One region of the Halomonas sp. YLB-10 genome, then DNA from elsewhere that is predicted to be linked to it. Evidence: predicted binding sites of a transcription regulator. Region 1 holds the regulator's gene; each other region holds the start of a gene.

Region 1 (7,331 bases):
GATCGGCTACCTGGTCGCCCTGGTGGTGATGATCGGCTTGTTCGTCTGGACCATCGCCGACCGCACACCGCTGGATGTGGATGTGGAGCGCGATCGCGCTCGGCTCTACCAGACACTGACCGATGGACGCATCGCCAACTCCTACGCCATGACCGTGCGTAACCTCGACAACCGCCCTCATCGCTACGTGATCGAGGTAGCCGGCATCGAGGGTCTCGAGAGCGACACCACCGCCATCGAGGTTCCCGCCAACCAGTCCCGCCAACTGGTGATGACCTTGAGCGTGAATCCTGATCAGATGGAACAACGTAGTGCCGATATCAGCGTTCGCGTCCTCGCCGAGGACGATCCGTCCGTGGCCATCGAACGTGAAAGCCGATTTATAGGAGTTACCCCCTGATGTCCCTGTCCGATCCCCAGGTGCCGCCCTGGTACAAGCAGTTCTGGCCCTGGTTCCTGATCGCCCTGCTGCTGTCGTCGGTCACCTTCAGCATGGTCTACCTGGCCTTCTCGATCCGCTACTTCGACGGTTCGGTGCCGGACGATTACTACAAGGAAGGTCTGGCCATCAACGTCCAGCTCGAAAAGCAGCAACGTGCCGAGGCGCTGGGGCTGGCGGCCGAGCTGCGCATCGACGCCACCACCGGCGACGTGGTGGTAACACTCGATGGCGACGAACGCCCAGAGCGGCTGGATCTGGCGCTGAAGTTCCCCACCGATGGCGCCCGCGACCGGGCACTGGTGCTGACCCACACCCGTGAAGGCCACTATGTCGGCACCCTCGAGCGCAATCTGCGCTATCGCTGGTACCTTCAGCTGCAGCCCCACGCAGAAGGCGCGTCGGGACAGCAGCCTGAATGGCGCCTGACCGGCGAGGCAGAGTTCCCGCGGGAGACCTCCGTGCGCCTGACACCGGGACTCTGATGGCGGCCTCGTGCTACCACTGTGGCGCCCCGGTGGAGGCCACAGCATCCTGGTCGATCACCCTGGATGGCCAGCGCCATCCGCTGTGCTGCCCGGGCTGCGAGGCGGTGGCCCAGGCCATCGTCGGCGGCGGCCTGGACAGCTACTATCGCTTTCGCACCGCCCTGCCGGAGCGCCCATCGCCGACACCCGCCGACGAGGCCCGCTATCAGGTATTCGACGATCCGGGCCTGCAGGATCGTTTCGTGCGTCAGGATGGCGACACCAAGGTAGCGACCCTGGCGGTGGATGGCATCACCTGCGCCGCCTGCGCCTGGCTGATCGAACACCGCCTGAATGCCCTCGACGGCCTGGAGAGCTGCGCTGTCAATCTTTCCCAGCATCGCCTTCAGGTGCGCTGGGATCCCGAACGCCTGTCGCTGTCGCGCCTGCTGGCCGAGATGGCCGCCATTGGCTATCCCTCCCAGCCCTACGAGCCGGACCAGGCCCAGCAGCGGCTCAAGCAACAGTCGCGCCAGATGATAAGGCGCCTGATCGTGGCGGCAGTCGGCATGATGCAGGTGCTGATGTTTTCCATCCCGCACTACGTCGACGGCGGTGATCTCAGCACCGAGTTCGAGCGTCTGTTTGCCTGGCTATCGCTGGCGCTGACCACTCCGGTGGTACTGTACTCGGCCCAACCCTTCTTCGTCGGCGCCCTGCGCAATCTGCGAACCCGCGTGCTGGGCATGGATGTGCCGGTGGCGCTGGCCATCGGTGGTGCCTTCGTCGCCAGCACCTGGTCGGTCGTGAGCGACTCCGGGGACCGCTACTTCGACTCGGTCAGCATGTTCACCTTCTTCCTGCTGTTCGGACGCTACCTGGAGTCTCGCGCCCGTACCCACTACGGCCGCAGCGGCAATGCCCTGGCCAGCGCGCTGCCGAGTGCCGCGGTGCGCCTCGACGAGCAGGGCGATGAACGCGTCATCCCCGCCAGTCAGCTGGTCCCGGGGGACCGGGTTCGGGTCAGCCCCGGCGCCCAGATTCCTGCAGATGGCACCCTTACCTCGGGCCTGGCCCAGATCGACGAGTCGCTGCTGACCGGCGAATCGCTGCCCTGCCTGCGTCGCCAGGGAGATACCGTGCACGCAGGTACCCTGTGCATGGACAGCCCGATCGAAGTGATGGTCACCCGCGTCGGCGACGATACCCGCGCCGCCGGCATTCTCGATCTCACCGACCGTGCCTTCGCCCATCGTCCACGTATCGCCCGCCTGGCCGAGCAGGTGGCCCATCGCTTCGTGTTGAACCTGCTGGTCATCACCGCCCTGGTGGCGCTGGTCTGGAGCCTGATCGACCCTAGCCGCAGCCTGTGGATCACCCTGTCGGTACTGGTGGTGACCTGCCCCTGCGCCCTGGCGCTGGCGACCCCCACCGCCCTGACCGTGGCCCACGGCCGGCTGAGACGTGCCGGGGTACTGGTGACCCGAGCCGATGCGCTGGAGACCCTGGCCGGCCTCGATCGCGTCGTCTTCGACAAGACCGGCACCCTGACCCGGGGGCGTATGCAACTCGCCGAACACCGGCCGCTGAGCGACGACGAAGGAAGCGCCAACAATGGCGAGATGGACGCTGCCGCCAAGCGCCGGCATCTGGCACTGGCGGCGGCACTGGAGACCGGCTCGGAGCACCCCATCGCCCGTGCCTTCGCTGCCTGGCGCGACGCCAGCTGCCAGGCCAGCGAACTGCGCAATCACCCGGGTCAGGGCGTGGAAGGCGTGATCGACGGCCGGCGCTGGCGACTGGGCCAGCCGCGTTTTGCCTGCCTGGGCCAACCCGTTACTGAGCTCCCTGGCGCAGGGCTTTGGCTGCTGCTGGCCTGCGAAGGCAAGCCCCAGGCCTGGTTCAAGCTCGACGATCAGCCCCGTGACGACGCCGCCGAGACCCTCGCCGCCCTCGCCCAGCGGGGGCTTGCCATCGAGATCCTGTCGGGCGACCGCGCAGTCAACGTCGGCCAGCTGGCCCGCACGCTGGGCGTCGATCAGTGGCGTGGCGAGGCCACCCCCGAGGACAAGCTCGGGCACTTGAAGGCGCGACAGGCACAGGGTGAAAAGGTGGCCATGGTCGGTGATGGCATCAATGACGTGCCGGTACTGGCCGGCGCCGACCTTGCCATCGCCATGGCCGGGGCCAGCGACCTCACCCGCACCCGCGCCGATCTGGTATTGCTGGGCGAACCGCTCACGGGTATCGTCGAAGCCATCGAGGTGGCCCGCCAGACCCGTCGCATCATTCGCCAGAATCTGTCCTGGTCGGTGCTCTACAATGTCGTGGCGCTGCCCGCAGCGGCGCTGGGCTTCGTGCCCCCATGGCTTGCCGCCATCGGCATGTCACTCAGCTCGTTGCTGGTCATCGGCAATGCCCTGCGTCTGCGGCGCGGACGCACCAGGCCGACCGCGACACCTTCACCCGTCACCGCAAGCCCCGGCCCATGAGCATCCTTTACCTGTTGATACCCTTGTCGTTGATCCTGCTGGGCCTGGCGGTCTGGGCCTTCTTCTGGGCGGTGCGCAACGACCAGTTCGAGGACCTCGAAGGCCCCGCCTATCGCATCCTGTTCGAGGATGAGGACGACACTCGCAGTGCCGATGACGGCGCTTCCTCGTCCGAAACGCCTGCGCAGACATCCGATCGTGATCCATCGTCCAGAGGGCCTGAGTGAATCCTACCGGCCTCGAGCTGCCTCCCATGATGGCGGCCTTCGTGTTTGGCCTGCTCGGCGGTGCACACTGTATTGGCATGTGCGGCGGTATCATGAGCGCCCTGACCTTTGCCATCCCACCCAGCATGCGTCAACCTTGGCGGGTGAGCACACTTGTGCTCGGCTACAATGTAGGTCGTATCACCAGCTACTGTGTGGCGGGCGCTCTGGTTGCCGCCCTGGGTTCGGTGATCGGCCTTTCGCCGACCCTGCGTGGCCTGATGCAGATCGTCGCCAGCCTGATGTTGATCCTGATGGCGCTTTACATTGCCGATCTATGGAAAGGCCTGCGTCACGTCGAGGCACTGGGACGTCACCTCTGGAGGTACCTGGAACCCGCAGGCAGACGCCTGTTGCCGGTGGTGCGTCTGCCCCAGGCGGTGGCGCTGGGCGCCATCTGGGGCTGGCTGCCCTGTGGCCTGGTGTACTCGATGCTGGCCTGGAGCCTGGCACGGGCCGAGCCCCTCGAGGGCGCACTGCTGATGGCGAGCTTCGGTCTTGGTACGCTTCCGGCGCTGGTGGTGACGGGCCTCGCCGCAAGACAAATGCAGGCCCTGCTGGCGCATCGGGCAACACGCCTTGTCGCCGCTGGCATGATCATCGCCTTTGCCGTCTGGCAACTTTGGACTGGGCTGCACCAATGACGCATCCTACCTCTAAGTTATTAATCCTAAAGAGGTAGACGCCACTTTTAGCTGATCTGAGGGTGTAGAATAGTGCCATCAACGTGCTGTACGGGCGACGTCTGTTCTCCCCATGGCCCAGTCAATATCGATCCCAGATCCACAGGAGCTGCGAATGAGTCCTACGGCCCAAGATCGGCGGCGTCCCATGCTGCATGAGACTCGCTGTGAGTCCTGCAGCCTGAGTTCCTTGTGCCTTCCGCTGTCGCTGGAGACCGCCGACCTCGAGCGCTTCGATTCCATCATCCGTCGTCACCCGCCGATCAAGAAAGGCACACGATTGGTCGAGCAGGGAGATCGCTTCACCAGCGTCTTCGCGGTCCGATCGGGGAGTCTCAAGCAGATCACCACCGAAGGCAGCGGCGAAGCTCAGTTGACCAACTTCTTCCTGCCCAGTGAACTGGTTGGCCTGGATGGCATCGACGACGGCCGCTATCCCGGCAGCGTGGTGGCGCTGGAGACCACCACGGTGTGCGAGATTCCCTTCGACCGCCTCGATGCGCTGACCCAGACCCTACCGGAGCTGCGTGCCCAGCTGTTTCGCACCCTGAGCAAGGAGCTGCGAGAGGACCGCCGGATGATGCAGCTGCTGTCACGCAAGACCGCCGATCAGCGCCTGGCCTGCTTCTTCCTCGGCCTGTCGGACCGCTTCCGCCGCCGCGGCTATTCACCGTTCAGCTTCCGCCTGTCCATGTCCCGCGCCGACATCGGCAATCACCTGGGGCTGGCGGTGGAAACGGTCAGCCGTATCCTCGGGCGTTTCCAGCAGCAGGATCTGGTGGCGGTATCGGGACGTGAGGTCAATATCCTCGACCTGACCGCGCTGTCGACCCTGGCCGACACCGAAGTTACCTGAGCGGGCCTGGCGGCAGTGTGCCGGGCTTGGCCAGCAGCGCCCGGTACCCAGGATCTGGAAAGCAAAGCGTAATAGATGGCGTGTGACAAGAAAGAGGCCGCATCCGGAGATGCGGCCTCTTTTGCTGTCATGGCGTCATGCACATTCGCTGTTGGCGAGATCAGCCGGCATCCACCACGTCGATGCGCCGGGCCTGGCGTTCGGCCTGTACGGCCTCCAGCCCCTCGAAGTCGAACAGTTGCCGATCCGCCAGCTGCGACGGCGCCACATTGGTCACCGCCTTGAACATGCTCTCGAGGCGCCCGGGATGCTTGACCTCCCACTCGGCCAGCATCTCCTTGACCACCTGGCGCTGCAGGTTGGGCTGGGAACCACACAGGTTGCACGGGATGATCGGGAACTCCATCGCCTCGCTGTAGGCCTGGATATCGGCCTCGCGGCAGTACGCCAGCGGGCGGATGACGATGTTCTTGCCGTCGTCGGAGAGCAGCTTGGGCGGCATCGCCTTGAGGCTGCCACCGAAGAACATGTTCAGAAACAGCGTCTCGAGAATGTCCTCGCGGTGGTGGCCCAGGGCGATCTTGGTCGCCCCGATCTCCTCGGCGAAGCCATAGAGAGAGCCGCGCCGCAGGCGTGAGCAGAGCGCGCAGGTGGTCTTGCCCTCCGGCGTCTTCTCCTTCACCACCGAATAGGTGTCGCGCTCGAGGATGTGGTAGTCCACGCCGATACTGTCCAGATAGTTCGGCAGCACATGCTCCGGAAAGCCCGGCTGCTTCTGATCCAGATTCACCGCCACCAGCGAGAAGTTGACCGGCGCGTTGCGCTGAAGGCTGCGCAGGATCTCGAGCATGGTGTAGCTGTCCTTGCCACCAGACAGACACACCATGATCTTGTCGCCTTCCTGGATCATGCCGTAGTCAATGATGGCGTTGCCGGCCTGGCGGCGCAGGCGCTTCTGCAGCTTGTTGAACTCACGCCGTGCCTTGGCCTGAACTTGGGCTTCCGTCTGATCGCCATCCGCAGCAGGGTCGGCCGGGCTGACACCGGCATCGATCGAGAGATGGTCATCCTCGGGGGTACGGGGATCGAACAGGGTGGCGGAGGCGGACTGTGGCGACATGGGAGCGGGACATCACGGCTGAAAATGAAAGAGGCGCCAGTCTACCATCCGGACGCTTTAGTGGCGAAGAGGTCAGCGACCGCTTACCCCGGCGAGGACAATACGGGAGAGGCTTTTCGTCGGCAGCACATCGGAAACCGCCAAGGACGACACCGCCGTAGTGGCGCCCTTGCGCGTCGTGGCCTGGTCTGGTCTGGTCTGGCAAGTCGAAGAACGCAAGTGCCTGTCAGCCAGGCCCTAGGCGCTGTCCGAAAAGTCGACGAGCGAAGGTTAGACAAGGCAAAAATCGGTGAGAAAGCGCAGTTTACGGGGTGTAAATGAGCATTTTGATCCGATTTTTAACGCCGTATTACCGAGCGCAGGCACTTTTCAGACAAGCCCTAGACGACGTTCAGCGCCAGCAGATAGCGCACCACCACGCCCAGCAACAGCAGCAGGATGCCGGCACGTTGCCAGCCAAACTCGCGCACGGTCAGGGTCAGGCGCTTCTCCCAGAACTTGACCATGCCCCACAGGTCCCGGGTACGGCGATAGTACTGGAGGTAGGCCACCAGCACCGAGACCAGGCCCAGCGCCAGCAGCGTGGGCTCGAGAAGGGTCAACATGGCGTGCAGACTCATGACAGGATCTCCTTGCAGGTGAATGGTTGCCGGTGCGGGCGGCACCGGGTCAGCGCGGATGGCGGCAACGGGTCAGCGCGATGGCGCCGTGAGTGCCCCGCTCTCCAGGCGCAGATGCATCAGCGCCGTGGTGACGGCGTCGCCCAGGGCCGTATGGCGTCCCATGATCGGGACTCCCAGTCGCTCTGCCAATTGTTCAAAGGTCGGCTGCACCTCGATTTCCGGGTGACTTCGGCGCAGCCGCTTGCGGTACTGCTGGGCCACGTCGATGGTGGCGTTGGGCAGCGAGAAGCCGAACTCCGCCTTCAGGTAGCGATCCAGCATGGCCAGGTCGAAGTCGATACACCAGCCGACCAATGGGCGATTGCCGATAAATTCCAGCAGCGTC
Region 2 (7,331 bases), on a different contig from region 1:
ACGAGCAGGACAGTCTGGGTCTGCGCGAGCTGGTGCTCGACCAGTTGCTGCGTGAAGGCCGCGACGACGAGGCGCTGGAGATCAGCCGCCAGGCCCTGGAGGTCGGCCCTGCCGATGACGAGACGCCGCTGCTGGGCATGTACATGGGTCAGGTGCTGGCGCTGTACCGACTGGGCCAGCTCGACGACGCGGCCCTGGCATTGGAGAGCGCCCAGCGCCACAACGCCCACGCGGTGGCGCTTCTCTGCAGCGACAACCCCAAGCGTGGCGCCACCCCCGGCAATGGCCAACTGGCCGAGCCCGGCACCCGCGCCGAGGCCTGGCAGTACCGTACCCTGATGCGCGATCAGTGGCGCAGCACACCGGGCGCGCTGGCCTGGCTTGAGGAGCGCAGCGGACGGCGCGGTTGATCGCAAGCCCCGCTCAAGGCGCGCACTACAAGGCGGGTTCAGCAATGGGGGGGATCGCTGCCTGCGCTGGATGACGGCTCCGGCTGAGCCTGGGAGCGCGTAGCGCCGAAGGTCTACTCAGACCCCCAGTTACGGGGCCAAACGCTGAAGCACCATGGAAAAAGAGGGCCGACAACGTCGGCCCTCTTTTGGTTATGCACGCTGCATCGATGGCGTCATGGCTTGTCGAGGCTGACGGCGTGATCCCCTGGGTCGCGCACATGGTGTCGCCAGACCCACAGCGCCATCAGGATGGCCGGTACGCCCAGCGCCGAGGCCAGCACAAAGAAGCTCGGGTAGCCCATGCCCTCCACCACCAGGCCGCCAAAGCCTGACAGGAACTTTCCGGGCAGCGTCATCAACGACGAGAACAGGGCGTACTGGGTGGCGGTGTAGGCCCGCGAGGTCAGGCTCGACAGGAAGGCGATGAACACCGCGCTTGCCAGGCCATTGCTGAGGTTGTCGCCGACGATAGTGAGCACCAGCAGCGAGTGCTGGGCGCCACTGAGCGCCAGCCAGGCGAACATCAGGTTGGTCAGCACGGTGGCCGTAGCGCCGAGCACCAGGATGCGTCCGATGCCGTAGCGCACCACCAGCACCCCGCCGACCAACCCGCCGAGGAGACTCATGATGACGCCGAACACCTTGGTCACGGTGGCGATGGTGTCGAGGCTGAAGCCCAGGTCGACGTAGAGCGGATAGGCCATCGAGGCCATCGCCAGGTCGCTGATGCGATAGATGCCGATAAACAGCAAAAGTCCCAGTGCGCCCAGTCCGAAGCGCCCGAAGAAGTCGAGAAAGGGGCAGACCACGGAGCCGATCAACCAGGCGCCGGTGCGCCGGACCCATGCGGGCCGGCCGCGGCTGGCCCGCAGGAAGGCGCGCACCCGGGGCTCCTTGGCCAGGCGACTGGCCAGCGGTTGGCGCGGCGGCTCGGGACGCAGCAGTACGGTGATCATGCCCACCGCCGTCAGTGCCGCCATGCACTGGTAGGACACCTGCCAGGAGAAGGCCGACGCCAGATACAGCGCCCCTGCACCGGCCATGATCAGGCCGCCGCGATAGCCGATGATGTAGGTGGACGCCATCGCTGCCTGGACCTCGTCCTCGGCCGACTCGATACGAAAGGCGTCGATGGCGATGTCCTGGGTGGCCGAGCCGAAGGCCACCATCAGCGCAAACAGCGCCACCGCGCCGAGCTGGGAGGCCGGGTCGAGTGACGAAAGGCCCAGCAGGCCGCCCATGATCAGCGCCTGGCCGGCAAGCATCCAGCTGCGCCGCTGGCCCAGCAGGCGGGTCAGCAGCGGCAGGCGGAAGGCGTCCACCACCGGTGCCCAGAAGAACTTTATCGAGTACAGCAGTCCAATCCACGAGAAGAAACCGATGGCGGCGACCTCGACCCCGCTGGTACGCAGCCAGGTGGTCAGGGTGGAGAACACCAGCAGAAAGGGAAGGCCCGCAGAAAAGCCCAGAAACAGCATGGCCAGCACGGGTAATCGCAGGTAGACGCGCAGGGCGTCGACCCAGGGATGCTGGCCGGACGAGGTGGGCATGGATAGCCTCCTTGCAGTTGGTCGGCCACAGGCCGCCTTCCGAATGGTAAAATGCGCGCAACATCTCGGTGCGGCTCGACGAATTGTTGCAAAGCCGCAGGGGCGATACCAGCGGTGATCATCAAGGGTCGTTCGGGACGCACCGGGAACCGCGTCAATGACAGGCGATACTGCCGGCTTGGTGGCTGGTGGTGGTTGAGTCTGGAAGGAGTCACATGAGTCACAGCAATATCGAGGCGGGCCTGGGGGGCGATGCCACCCCGCGCTGGTACGTGGTCCAGTGCAAGGGCGGAGAGTCGTTCCGGGCCGCCGAGCATCTGGCCAACCAGGGATACGAGCTCTTTCATCCGGTGCTGGAGGTGCAGAAGAAGCGCCGCAACAAGCTGACCTGGGTCGAGGAGCCGTTGTTCCCCTACTATCTGTTTCTGCGGCTCGACCAGGTCGAGAGCAACTGGCGCCCGATTCGCTCGACCCGCGGAGTGTTGAAGATCGTGACCTTCGGGCTGTCGATGCCGGTGCCGGTCAGCGATGAGCTGATCGACCTGCTGCGCCAGCACGGCGAAGCCAAGGACGACGATCCTGGCCAGCTTTACTTCCGGGCCGGAGAGTCGGTGGAGATCACCGACGGACCCTTCAAGGACCTCAAGGCGGTGTTCGAGAGCCACAAGGGCGAAGAGCGGGCGATCGTGCTGCTCAACATGCTGCATCGCCAGCAGCGCCTGGAAATGCCCGTCGCCGCGCTCAAGCGCCAGGACTGATGTCGACCCCAAGGAGCCCGAGATGAGAGTTTCTCCCCAGTGTGTGGTGCGTCTGCACTATGTCCTGAGCAACCAGCAGGGCGACGTCCTGGATGATTCCTGGAAGCGCGATGAGCCGCTGGAGTATCTGCACGGCCACGGCAACCTGATGGAAGGCCTCGAGCGGGCCCTGGTCGACGCCGAGGTCGGCAGTCGCCTCAGTGTCACCCTGTCCCCGGCCGAGGCCTATGGCATGCGCGACGAGTCGCTGGTGCGCGAGGTGGGACGCCAGGCCTTTCCTGGTACCGATCTGCGCCCCGGCATGTGCTTCCAGACCCCCGGCGATGCCGGCCCGCAGATCGTCAGCGTGGTGGAGGTCAAGGGGGACAGCGTGGTGGTGGACACCAACCACCCCCTGGCCGGGGAGACCCTGTCGTATCGCCTCGAGGTGCTCGATATTCGCCAGGCGACCCGCGCCGAACTGGCCAAGGGGCACCCGCTGCCGCCCGGCACCGAGGCCTCCGAGGTGGAGGACCGCAAGGTCCTCTAGGGTCCCGGCAGTGGTAGCTGGAGGCGCTTTCGCTGAAAGGGTGCCACAGACGACGAAAAAGCCGCCTGTTGAAGGCGGCTTTTTCGTCGTCATGGCGGGCCGATGTCTCGCGGTCACCCTTGACGCAGGTCAGCACAATTCAAGGGCCGACCGGGTACCATGAATTCATCGACACAGAGACAGGAGGACAGCGCCATGTACGTCGACAACGCCGTCATTTTCGGGCTGGGTGCCGTCGCTCTCTCTGTGGCCTTCATGGCCGGCTGGATCGCTTTTATCATCCGCGACGCTCACCGTCGCAAGCGATAGCCGTCAACCAGCGTCAGGGGAGGGGGAGTCATCCCCCTTTTTCAACCGACCCTTCGGGGTCGGTTTTTTTTGCTTTATTGCACCTGAGCGCACCTGAACTCGCCTGAATTCCTCTGGACCCGCCTGCCAGGCGCGCCGCGACAAGCCGCGGCGCGACAAGCCGCGGCGCGCCAGGCGGGGCCTTAAAGGGCGATGCGCTGCTTGAGGAACTCGACGATCTCGTCGGCGGGCACCATGGTGGCCTCGCTGTCACGGCGACCCTTGTACTCGAGCTCACCCTTGTCGAGGCTGCGATCGCCCACCACCAGCCGATGGGGCAGACCCATCAGTTCCTGATCGGCGAAGCGCACGCCGGGACGCAGATCACGATCATCCAGCAGCACGTCGAAGCCGGCGGCGCTGAGTTCGTCATGCAGGCGCTCGCTGGTCTCGCGCACGCGCTGGGACTTGTGGGCGTTCATCGGCACGATGGCGATATGGAAGGGGGCGATGGCGTCGGGCCAGATGATCCCGCCCTGGTCGTGGTTCTGCTCGATGGCAGAGGCCACCACGCGGGTGATGCCGATGCCGTAGCAGCCCATCCAGGGGTGAACCGCCTTGCCTTCGTCGCCCAGCACGGTGGCATTCATCGCCTCGCTGTACTTGCGACCGAGCTGGAACACGTGGCCTACCTCGATGCCGCGCTTGATCGACAGCACGCCCTTGCCGTCGGGTGACGGGTCACCCTCGACCACGTTACGCAGGTCGGCGACCTTGGGCAGGGCCACGTCGCGCTCCCAGTTGATGCCGAAGTAGTGCTTGCCGTCGACGTTGGCACCGGCGCCGAAGTCGCTCATCAGCGCCACGCTGCGATCGATGACGATCGGCATCTCGAGCCCCACCGGGCCCAGCGAGCCGGGGCCGGCGCCCACGGCGGCGCGGATCTCTTCTTCGCTGGCCATGGTCAGCGGCGTCGCCACCTCCTCGAGGTGCTCGGCCTTGACCTCGTTGAGTTCATGATCACCGCGCACCAGCAGCGCCACCAGGCCGCCCTCGTGGCCGTGCACCATCAGGGTCTTGATGGTCTTCTCGATGGGCAGGCCGTGCTGCTCGACCAGGGTGGCGATGGTCTTGGCATTGGGGGTGTCGACCAGCCTCAGCTCCTCGGCGGGCTCGGCGCGGCGGGCATCGCTGTCCAGGGGCGCAGGCAGGGCCTCGGCCTTTTCCATGTTGGCGGCGTAGTCGGACTCGGTGGAGAAGACGATATCGTCCTCGCCGGAGTCGGCCAGTACGTGGAATTCGTGGGAGCCGGTACCGCCGATGGAGCCGTTGTCGGCGATCACCGGACGGAAGTCGAGACCCAGGCGAGTGAAGATGCGCACGTAGGCGTCGTACATCTTCTGGTAGGTGTCCTTGAGCGAGGCCTCGTCCAGGTGGAAGGAGTAGGCGTCCTTCATGATGAACTCACGCGAGCGCATGACCCCGAAGCGCGGACGGATCTCGTCACGGAACTTGGTCTGGATCTGGTAGAAGTTGGCCGGCAGCTGCTTGTAGCTGGCGATCTCCTTGCGTACCAGGTCGGTGATCACCTCTTCGTGGGTCGGGCCGACGCAGTAGTCACGCTGGTGTCGATCCTTCAGGCGCAGCAGTTCCGGACCGTACTGCTCCCAGCGGCCGGACTCCTGCCACAGCTCGGCCGGCTGCACCGCCGGCATCAGCAGCTCCTGGGCGCCGGCACGGTCCATCTCCTCGCGCACGATACGCTCCACCTTGCGCAGGGTGCGAAGGCCCAGCGGCAGCCAGGTGTACAGGCCGGAGGTGAGGCGGCGAATCATGCCCGCGCGCAGCATCAGCTGGTGGCTGATGACCTCGGCGTCGGCAGGAGTTTCCTTCAGGGTACTGATCAGAAGTTCGGTGGCGCGCATGGGTCCGCAGGTTCCTTCACATCGAGTCTGGTAAGCGCTGGAGGCGAGCAGGACAGCAGGCTGTCCCGTCGATGGCCGTCGAGGGGCATCCTCGGCGACTCGCATCCGGCCATGAAAGTGACGTGCATTGTACGGGGAAGGTGTCATGCCGGCAAAAGCAACCGCCACCGTTGGTGGCGACAAGGAGCGAAGGGTGGCGAACGTGATAGGATGCGCATGAGTTTTATCATGCTGGGCAGCGGTCGAGTCGTTGCCGGCACCGCTTTCCGTCATTTATGCCAGATTACTGCAAGAGGAAGTTGTTCATGCTGCGTCCGCCCCGTCTGCTTACCGGCCTGGTGCTCGCCACCACCCTGACCTCGCTCGTCGGCTGCGGCACCGTCTTTCACCCTGAACGCAAGGGGCAGATCAGTGGTCGCATCGACCCGGTGGTGGCGGTGGCCAACGGCGTCGGCCTGCTGTTCTTTATCGTGCCCGGGGTGATCGCCTACGCGGTGGACTTCTCCAACGGCACCATCTACCTGCCGGGCACGGGCTCCGCCAGTGTCGATTCTCTGCCCATGGGCGAGGGGCGTGATCTGGCGAGCCTCGAGCGGCTGGTTAGCGAACGTGTCGGTACCGAGGTCAAGCTGAGCGACGAGCTGGTGCGTGTCGAGCAGGTCGAGAGCCTGGATGAGGCCCTGGCCATGGTGCGCATGGCCAGTGACGAGGCGACCCACGCTGGCCGTGGTTTGCCAGCCAATGCCTTGCCAGCCAGTGCCTCGCCCGACAGCGTGTCGCTGGACGGCTGAGATCGATCACGCCGGGTGCGCCCACAGCACCCGGCGGTTGCTCCTGTGGTTCTTCCCTTGTCTTGTGGTTCTTCCATCGCCGCCTGAGCGGCCGCCCCCGCAGCATCCTTCCCGCAATCTCTACCGCCCCCGACTCAGCGCCTGCGCTGCAGTCTCAGCACGATCAGCCCCGCCACCAGGCCCCAGAAGGCCGAGCCGATGCCCGCCAGGGTCAATGGCGATGCGGTGATGGCGAAGGTGACCAGCACCGCGTCCAGGTTGTCGCCGTCGCTGAAGGCGGTACGTAGCGCACCGCCCAGGGTGGCCATCAGCGCAAGTCCCGCCACCACCGCGATCATGGCGCTGGGCAGGGCGTCGAACAACGACGCCACCGTCGCCCCCAGGGCGCCCAGCAGCAGATAGCCCATTCCCGCCGCAATGCCGGCGGTGTAGCGTCGCCCAGGCTCGCGGTGGGCCTCTTCGCCAAGGCAGGGGGCCGCGCTGATCGCCGCCATGTTGACGCCGTGGCCACCGAAGGGTGCCATCAGCAGCGACGCCAGGCCGGTGGCCCCCAGGCTTGGCGCCACCGGTGGCGTAAAGCCCGCGCTTCTGACCATGGCGAACCCCGGCAGGTTCTGGGTGGTCAGGGTGACCGCGAACAGCGGTATGCCGATACCCAGGCACACCACAGGATCGAAGGCCGGGGTCACCCAGGCGGGACGGGTCAGACTCACGGCAACACCCGCCAGACTCAAGTCGCCGCGGCCCAGGCACAGCGCCACCCCCGCGGCCAGGACCGTGACGATGGCCAGGCGTGGCGCCAGGCGGCGGCACAGCATCCATACACCCAGCAGAGCCAGCGGCAGCCAGGGGTCCGTCTGCACGGTGGTGAAGACTTCCAGCACGAAGGGCAACAGGATGCCGGCCAGCATGGCCGAGGCGATCGACGCCGGCACCACCGCCATGATGCGCTCGACCAGGCCGCTGGCGGCGACGGCGAGCATCAGCAGCGATGACAGCAGGAAGGCACCGACGGCCTGGTCGAAGGGCACGCCGGGC
Region 3 (7,331 bases), on a different contig from region 1:
TGAGACGCGCCACATGGTCGGCCAGCCCCTGCAGGCCCAGCGCCTGCCAGTCGTGGCCACCCTGGCCCGACAGGAAGGCTTCGACCGGCTCAAGGTGCTCGCTGGCGGGACGCTCCAGATCGGCGCTGGCTCGAGCGTGCAGCATCGCCTGAAAGGTCAGGGAAGGGGTGAAGGCCAGCGGGTTGTCCTTCATCAGATTGTCGATCTCGCCGCCGTCGGACTGCTCCAGCGCTTCTGCGCTGCGTCCCAGGGTGGACAGCAGGCGCTCGAGGAAGGCGTCCCGCTGGGCGGCATCCAGAAGGCCCTGTTCGTCCACCGGCAGCGCCAGGAACCAGATCAGCGGGTCGCTCATGTCACCCAGGCGAAACACCAGCGCCAGGCGGGCACGACCCTGCCAGGGTTCCGGCCAGGGGACCTGGCCGCTCTCGAAGTCTGCCAGGGTCTCGAGCGCGCAGGGGTGCACACGCCGTCCCATATGATAGAGACGCACCTCGGCACCGGTCAGGGTGAAAAAGTCGTGAAGACGATGGATCGCTTGCATGGCCCCTCCGAAAGATCAGCGTGCACTCTATCGCGCCGCTCGAGGAGTGTCAGCCGTCCTCGGCGGAAATTTGTGCATCCCTCGCACTGTATTTTGCTGCACCGCTGGTGAATTTTTGATCAAGCGCCGCGAAAGAGCGTCAGAAGCGGCCCGGCGTCATCTGTCAAAGGGTTATCCACAGGGACATTCAGCGCTTCTGTGAATGAATGATGGTGGGGATAAGTCGATGTTGTGACAGTCCGCCGACGGCGGTCAGCGGTTGTTCCCGGAAAGGGCGATCGCAATAGCAGGAGGCTATGGTTCACCCTGGGATTTTTCACTGCGTCTGCTATCGATTTGGAATATAATGCAGTTCGTTTATTCCAAATCATGCTGAGCCATCGAGCAGCCCAGGGTTGAAGTGGCGATGGATGCCTCCACCTGTCACCCTCCCGGGCCATGCCGCACTGGCCGCCCCAATCGTTTTCAAGGAGCCGTCCATGGTTCGTCATCTGGCTGTTTCTCTTGCCGCCGCAGGTGCCATCGGTCTCGCTGCCGGTGCCCACGCCGACACCCTGAAAGTCGGCATGTCCGGTGGTTACTTTCCCTTTACCTTCGTCGAGCAGGACACCCTCAAGGGTTTCGAGGTCGACGTGATGGAAGCGGTGGCCGAAGAGATGGGCACCGAGGTGGAGTTCGTCACCGCCAACTTCTCAGGGTTGTTCGGCATGCTCGAGTCTGGGCGCATCGACACCATCGCCAACCAGATCACCATCACCGAGGAACGTGAGCAGAAGTACCTGTTCACCTCGCCCTACGTGTATGACGGTGCTCAGGTGGTGACCAAGGAAGGCAATGACGAGGTCTCCGGGGTCGAGGATCTGGCGGGCAAGACCGTGGCCGTCAACCTGGGCTCCAACTACGAGCAGTTGCTGCGCGAGCTGCCCTACGCCGACGAGATCGATATCCGCACCTATGAGAGCAACATCGAGCAGGACACCGCGCTGGGTCGTGTCGATGCCTTCGTCATGGATCGCGTCAGCGCCACCCAGGTGATCAAGGAAAAGCCGCTGCCGCTGGCGCTGGCCGGCAAGCCGTTCTCCGAGATTCGCAATGCGCTGCCGTTCCGCCAGGACGACCAGGAACTGCGCGACGAGGTCGACCAGGCGCTTGACACCCTGCGTGAAGACGGCACCTTGAGCGAGATCTCCGAGCGCTGGTTCGATGCCGATATCACCACGCCCTGAGCGGTGATCGACTCTCCATGAGCATTCTCGACCTCGACTACATGCTCGGGCTGGTGCCCATCCTGCTCAGCTACCTGCCCCTGACCCTGGGGATGGCGCTGGCCGGGATGGCGCTGGCTCTGGTGCTGGCCTGTGGCCTGGCGGTGATCCGGGTACTCAAGATCCCGGTTCTCAACGGCCTGACGCTGTGGTTCATCTCGTTCTTTCGCGGCACACCGCTGCTGGTGCAGCTGTTCCTGTTCTACTACGGGCTGCCCCAGGTGCTGTCGTTTCTGACCACCATCGATGGCATCACCGCCACCATCATGGGGCTGACGCTGCACTTCTCGGCCTATATGGCGGAGTCGATCCGCGCCGCCATCGTCGGCGTGGATCGCAGCCAGACCGAGGCGGCGCTGTCCATTGGCATGACCAACGGCCAGTTGATGCGCCGAATCGTGCTGCCCCAGGCCACTCGCATCGCGGTGCCGACGTTGATGAACTACTTCATCGACATGATCAAGGCCACCTCGCTGGCGTTCACCCTGGGCGTCACCGAGCTGATGGGGGCGACCCAGAAAGAGGCCGCCGGCAGCTTCCTGTACTTCGAGGCCTTCATCACCGTGGCGCTGATCTACTGGGCCATCGTCGAGGCGCTGGCCTGGCTGCAGCGGCGCCTGGAATCCCGACTCAACGAGGCCTATCGTCGATGATCAAGCTAGAGCGACTGACCAAGCGCTTCGGTGATACCACCGTGCTCGACGGTATCGATCTGGAGATCCAGCAGGGCGAGATCATCGTGGTGATCGGCCCCTCCGGGACCGGCAAGTCGACGTTGCTGCGCTGTCTCAACTTTCTCGAGCAGCCCGATGGTGGCCGATTGACCTTGGGTCCGCTGAGTCTGGACCTGACCCAGGCCAGCAAGTCCGAGATCCTGGCTGCCCGTCGACACACGGCCTTCGTGTTCCAGAACTACGCGCTGTTTGCCAACAAGACGGCGCTTGAGAACATCGCCGAGGGCCTGATCGTGGTCAACCGCTGGCCCAGGGCCAAGGCCCACCAGCGAGCGCGTGAGATCCTCGAGCGCATCGGCATGTCGGACAAGGCGAACGCCTATCCGGCGTCGCTGTCCGGGGGCCAGCAGCAGCGGGTGGGGATCGGCCGCGCCATGGCCGCCCAGGCCGAGGTGATCCTGTTCGACGAACCCACCTCATCGCTGGATCCCGAGTGGGTCGACGAGGTGCTGGCGTTGATGAAGCAGTTGGCGCGTGAACGCCAGACCATGCTGGTGGTCACCCACGAGATGGCCTTTGCCCGTGACGTGGCCGACCGGGTGGTGTTCATGGAGGGCGGGCGCATCGTCGAGCAGGGGCCTCCTTCGGAGCTGTTCCATGCACCGCAGGACCCGCGTACCCGGGACTTCCTGCGCAAGGTACTGCCCGCCGCCGAGCCCCTGTAGGCCGAATCGCTCATCCATCCGGCGAGATCCTCGTTCGAGAAAGTCTGCACGTCGAGGCGTGCCCTTCGAGGTGCCGCATTTGCAGCGGTTTCTTGGGGGGCGCGTGTTGCTGCCGGGCTGGCCCTCGCTGGTCCGGCACGCGACAATGACGTGCACCAAGCCCATTTTCAAAGCGGAGGCATCATGCCCACCGAACCTTCCGTCCACGACGCCCTGGGCGCGGCCCTGCGCGAGCTCGAGGCGACCATGAAGGCCGCCAACATGTGGCGTATGGACAAGCCGGAGGCCGCCGCCTTCAACAGTCGGCAGCCGTTCTGCATCGATACCATGTCGCTGCCCCAGTGGCTGCGCTTCGTGTTTATCGCCAGGCTCGATACCCTGGTCGAACAGCGTGCACCCCTGCCCGCCAGTTGCGATGTGGCCCCGGCGGTGGACGCCTACCTGATCCAGGAAGGCGCGCGCGCCCAGGACCGGATGCTGTTGCAGAAGGTTGTCGAGGATATCGACCGGCTGATCACCGAGAACTGAATCGCCGGTAACGGAAGAAGTCCCCAGCGAGGAGAAGGCGATGCCCTGGTACTTTGCCTATGGCAGCAACATGAACATTGAGCGTGTCGCCGCCCGCATCGGCGAGACCCGGCGTGTGCTGGCCGGCAGCCTGGAAGGCTACGCGCTGCGCTTCAACAAGGCCTCCCGGGTGCCGGGCATCGCCCACGCCAATGTGGTGCCGGCGCCAGGCGATCGGGTCGAGGGTGCGCTGTTCGAACTCCTCGAACCCGAGCAGATCCGGCAGATGGATCCCTTCGAAGGTTACCCACACGAGTACGACCGTCATCGTCTGCCGGTGATCACCGAACAAGGGCCGATCGAGGCCTGGGTCTATATCGCCGGCGCCGAACGCCAGGGGGATGACCTGCGGCCCGCCCGCGAGTACCTTGAGCACCTGCTGGCCGGTCGGGACTTCCTCAGCGAGGGCTATCATCAGGCGCTGGCGGCGGTAGAGGCCGTCGAGCACCTCGATGATGCCACTCTGGGGCGACTGGGGCTGTCACGTTATCATCCCCGCTAAGGCTTGTACGAAAAGTGCCTGCGCTCGGTAATGCGGCGTTAAAAATCGCGTCAAAATGCTCATTTACACCTCGTAAACTGCGCTTTCTTACCGATTTTTGCCTTGTCAAACCATCGCTCGCCGGCTTTTCGTACTAAGCCTAGGCCTCTGCTTGCCCTGTTACCGCAGCCCCTCCCTCGAGAATTGCAGTGGCAACTGCCACGCGAGCGACCACAGAAGCCATCTTGTGACGGTGACAGCACAGCGCCCGCTCCTGCCAGGCAGGAGCGGGCGCTGCGTGTTAGCGGTCGAGCCCTGGATCAGAAGCGGTAGCTGATACCGGCCATGATCACGTAGGGGTCCACCTCGATCTCGCCGATGTCCTCGCCGTTGAGGTCGACGTCGCTGTCGATATCCAGATACCACACCGCCATGTTGGCCGCCCAGTGGTCGTCGATGACCAGGTCGAGGCCCGCCTGGCCGGCCCAGCCCCAGGACTCTTCCAGATCGAGATCGGCACCCTCCAGCGCGATATCCTCGTCGGAGAAGTGGGTGTAGTTGACCCCCAGGCCGACGTAGGGCTGCACCCGCGCCTCGGTGCCACCGAAGGGGTAGTACTGCACGGTCAGGGTCGGCGGCAGGTGCTCGACGCTGGCGCCGATATCGGTGCCACCTACGTTCAGGTCGACGTCGTGCTCGAAGGGCTCGGCGGCCAGCAGTTCGACGCCGAACTTGTCGTGGAAGCGGTAGCCCAGGGTAAAGGCGAAGCCGTTGTCGTCATGGACGTCGGTGTCCATGGTGCCACCCATCAGCGAGCCGTTGTCGGAGTCGGGCTTGACCTTGGCCACACCGATGCGGGTATAGATGTCACCCTTGCCGTAGGCGGCAAAGGCCTGGCTGCTGACGAGGGCGCTGCCGGCGATGGCGGCGACCAGGGCGGTGGTGATCAGGGGGTGGCGCATGGTGTTCTCCTTGCGTACTGGCAAAAGTGGGCGAGCCGGTCGGCGAGCCATTTGGCGAGCCATTCGGCGAGCCCGATTGCCAAGCAGTGTATGCCGCATCGAGAACGTGGTTATTGATCTACCTCAATACCTCCTTTGGTCGACATAAATGAACCGGCAACGCACCAAAAAAGGCGCCTGGCAAAGCCAGACGCCTTCGATGCTGCGGTTGGAATGCGGCGTGATCGAGCTGACCGCTTAACCGCTTATTTCAAGACCGCGCAGGCGCTTAGAAACGATAGGTGACGCCGGCACCGATGGTCATCGGATCGATCTCGGCCTCGCCAACATCGTGGCCGTCGACCTCGATATCGGAATCGACCTCGGCGTAGCGGGCGTAGGTGCCGACCAGCAGGTTGTCGGTGACGCTGAGGTCGAGACCCACCTGGGCTGCGGCGCCGTAGGAGCTATCGAGGTCGGCGTTGAAGCTCTCGTCGGAGAAGTGGGTGTAGTTCATGCCCACGCCAACGTAGGGGTGGACGCGAGCGTTTTCCACGCCGCCCAGCGGGTAGTAGTTGAGCATCAGGTTGACCGGGGTACGGTCGACGCTGCCCACATTACCGCCGTTGACCGCGATATCGTGCTCCATGGCCTCGGAGCCGTTGAGCTCGACACCGAACTTGTCGTGGAACAGGTAGCCGGCGCCGTAGGCGAAGCCGTTCTCCTCGGAGACATCGAGATCCTGGTTGGCGATATCGCCGTTGTCCGAGGTGGGATCGGCCTTCTCGAAGCCACCGCGCACGTAGATGTCACCTGCCTGATAGGCCAGGGCAGACTGGGCGGCGAAGGTGGTGGTAGCGAGCAGGGCTGCGGTGCCCATCAGTCGAGTCATGTTCATGCGGGACCTCCTTGATGATCCGATGGCATCCTTCCCGAGGGAAGTAACCTTGTACGCTTCGCAGTTTACGAACAGTGTTTCTAAATGTCTTGTAGAAATAGTTAATTGGCCAGATAGCAGTAACTAGCCAGAATTTATGGAACTAAATCGACTTGGGCGGGTAGGTAATGTAAATGCTGTACAATTTTTTTGCACATTGTGGCGTAGACGTCGATGCGCGCTTGTGCACTGCATAAACGCTCGCCGTCCGGCGATAAATCGTCTTCACTGTGGGAGAAGACTCCGGAGGAGAGTGCGGGATGGTGGCCAGACGAAGGCGTGAGAGGTTGCTCGGCATGTCGACGCTGCCCTGGGGCGGGGCGGCACTGGTGCTCGCACTGACCGCTCTGTTGGCGGTGTGGCTGCTGCTGGAACCCTGGCTGATTCGTGATCTCCCGACGCCGGCGAGGCTGGCCATGGTAGTTCTGGGCGTGTGGGCGCTGGGCGGGGGGTTGTCCATGCCGCTGCACTTCTCAGCGGTACCCGGCTGGTGGCGTCTGGCGGGGGCCATGCCTTGGTATCCGCTGGCACTGGTCAGCTTTATCGTGCTGCTGCTGTGTCGCTACGCCGGCCTGTTTTGAACGGGGCTGATGTGCACGGCTAAGGTGGGCAGGGCGGTTCGACCGTCAGTGAGCGTTGAGCGCCAGGTGCGTGCTGGATGTGTCCCGTAACGAAGAAGGCCGCCCGAGGGCGGCCTTCTTGCGTGGCAGACGATCACTGACGATCAGGCGTCTTCCAGGGTGTCGAACTGCTCGGTGATCTCCTTGCTCGGCTCGGCGGTCATCAAGCTCACCACCACGATGGCGATGTAGGCGAAGATCACGCCGGGCACGATCTCGTAAAGATCGAACAGGCCGCCGGACATCTCGGCCCAGGCCACCACGGTGATGCCACCGACCACGATACCGGCCAGCGCACCCCACTGGTTCATGCGACGCCAGTACAGCGACATGATCAGTGCAGGACCGAAGGCGGCGCCGAAACCGGCCCAGGCGTAGGACACCAGTCCCAGTACCGTGGAGTCCGGGTTCATCGCCAGCAGGTAGGCAATGACGGCGATGCCGATGACCGCAAAGCGGCCGACCCAGACCAGCTCGGACTGGCTGGCGTCGGGGCGGAACAGCGCCTTGTAGAAGTCATCGGTCAGGGCAGAGGACGACACCAGCAGCTGGGAGTCGGCGGTGGACATGACCGCAGCCA

What was found. The regulator FNR, encoded in region 1, switches genes on or off when oxygen is low (the NO sensors DNR and NnrR bind a similar motif). The targets are predictions, from matches to a motif close to TTGATNTANATCAA.
Region 2: ccoM (cytochrome c oxidase subunit CcoM) is a predicted target of FNR. The motif match lies at 3,409-3,422, and genes of this name have one in related genera.
Region 3: EBB56_RS08745 (OmpW family protein) is a predicted target of FNR. The motif match lies at 5,329-5,342, and genes of this name have one in related genera.

What each region holds. Positions count from the first base shown of each region.
Region 1 covers NZ_RRCU01000001.1:837,389-844,719, forward strand. The annotation lists gene ccoG (cytochrome c oxidase accessory protein CcoG) at 1-400, shown strand, start outside; gene EBB56_RS03490 (FixH family protein) at 400-924, shown strand; gene EBB56_RS03495 (heavy metal translocating P-type ATPase) at 924-3,398, shown strand; gene ccoS (cbb3-type cytochrome oxidase assembly protein CcoS) at 3,395-3,625, shown strand; gene EBB56_RS03505 (sulfite exporter TauE/SafE family protein) at 3,622-4,308, shown strand; gene fnr (fumarate/nitrate reduction transcriptional regulator Fnr) at 4,463-5,203, shown strand; gene ttcA (tRNA 2-thiocytidine(32) synthetase TtcA) at 5,364-6,323, opposite strand; gene EBB56_RS03520 (hypothetical protein) at 6,704-6,943, opposite strand; gene EBB56_RS03525 (3'-5' exonuclease) at 7,016-7,331, opposite strand, start outside.
Region 2 covers NZ_RRCU01000004.1:292,190-299,520, forward strand. The annotation lists gene EBB56_RS11255 (SEC-C domain-containing protein) at 1-410, shown strand, start outside; gene EBB56_RS11260 (AmpG family muropeptide MFS transporter) at 626-2,002, opposite strand; gene rfaH (transcription/translation regulatory transformer protein RfaH) at 2,218-2,760, shown strand; gene EBB56_RS11270 (peptidylprolyl isomerase) at 2,783-3,289, shown strand; gene ccoM (cytochrome c oxidase subunit CcoM) at 3,485-3,598, shown strand; gene EBB56_RS11275 (proline--tRNA ligase) at 3,781-5,502, opposite strand; gene EBB56_RS11280 (hypothetical protein) at 5,808-6,293, shown strand; gene EBB56_RS11285 (benzoate/H(+) symporter BenE family transporter) at 6,428-7,331, opposite strand, start outside.
Region 3 covers NZ_RRCU01000003.1:297,832-305,162, reverse strand. The annotation lists gene EBB56_RS08775 (DUF3549 family protein) at 1-541, opposite strand, end outside; gene EBB56_RS08770 (amino acid ABC transporter substrate-binding protein) at 1,021-1,767, shown strand; gene EBB56_RS08765 (amino acid ABC transporter permease) at 1,785-2,459, shown strand; gene EBB56_RS08760 (amino acid ABC transporter ATP-binding protein) at 2,456-3,205, shown strand; gene EBB56_RS08755 (YqcC family protein) at 3,389-3,733, shown strand; gene EBB56_RS08750 (gamma-glutamylcyclotransferase family protein) at 3,774-4,274, shown strand; gene EBB56_RS08745 (OmpW family protein) at 4,574-5,215, opposite strand; gene EBB56_RS08740 (OmpW family protein) at 5,484-6,092, opposite strand; gene EBB56_RS08735 (hypothetical protein) at 6,392-6,712, shown strand; gene putP (sodium/proline symporter PutP) at 6,856-7,331, opposite strand, start outside.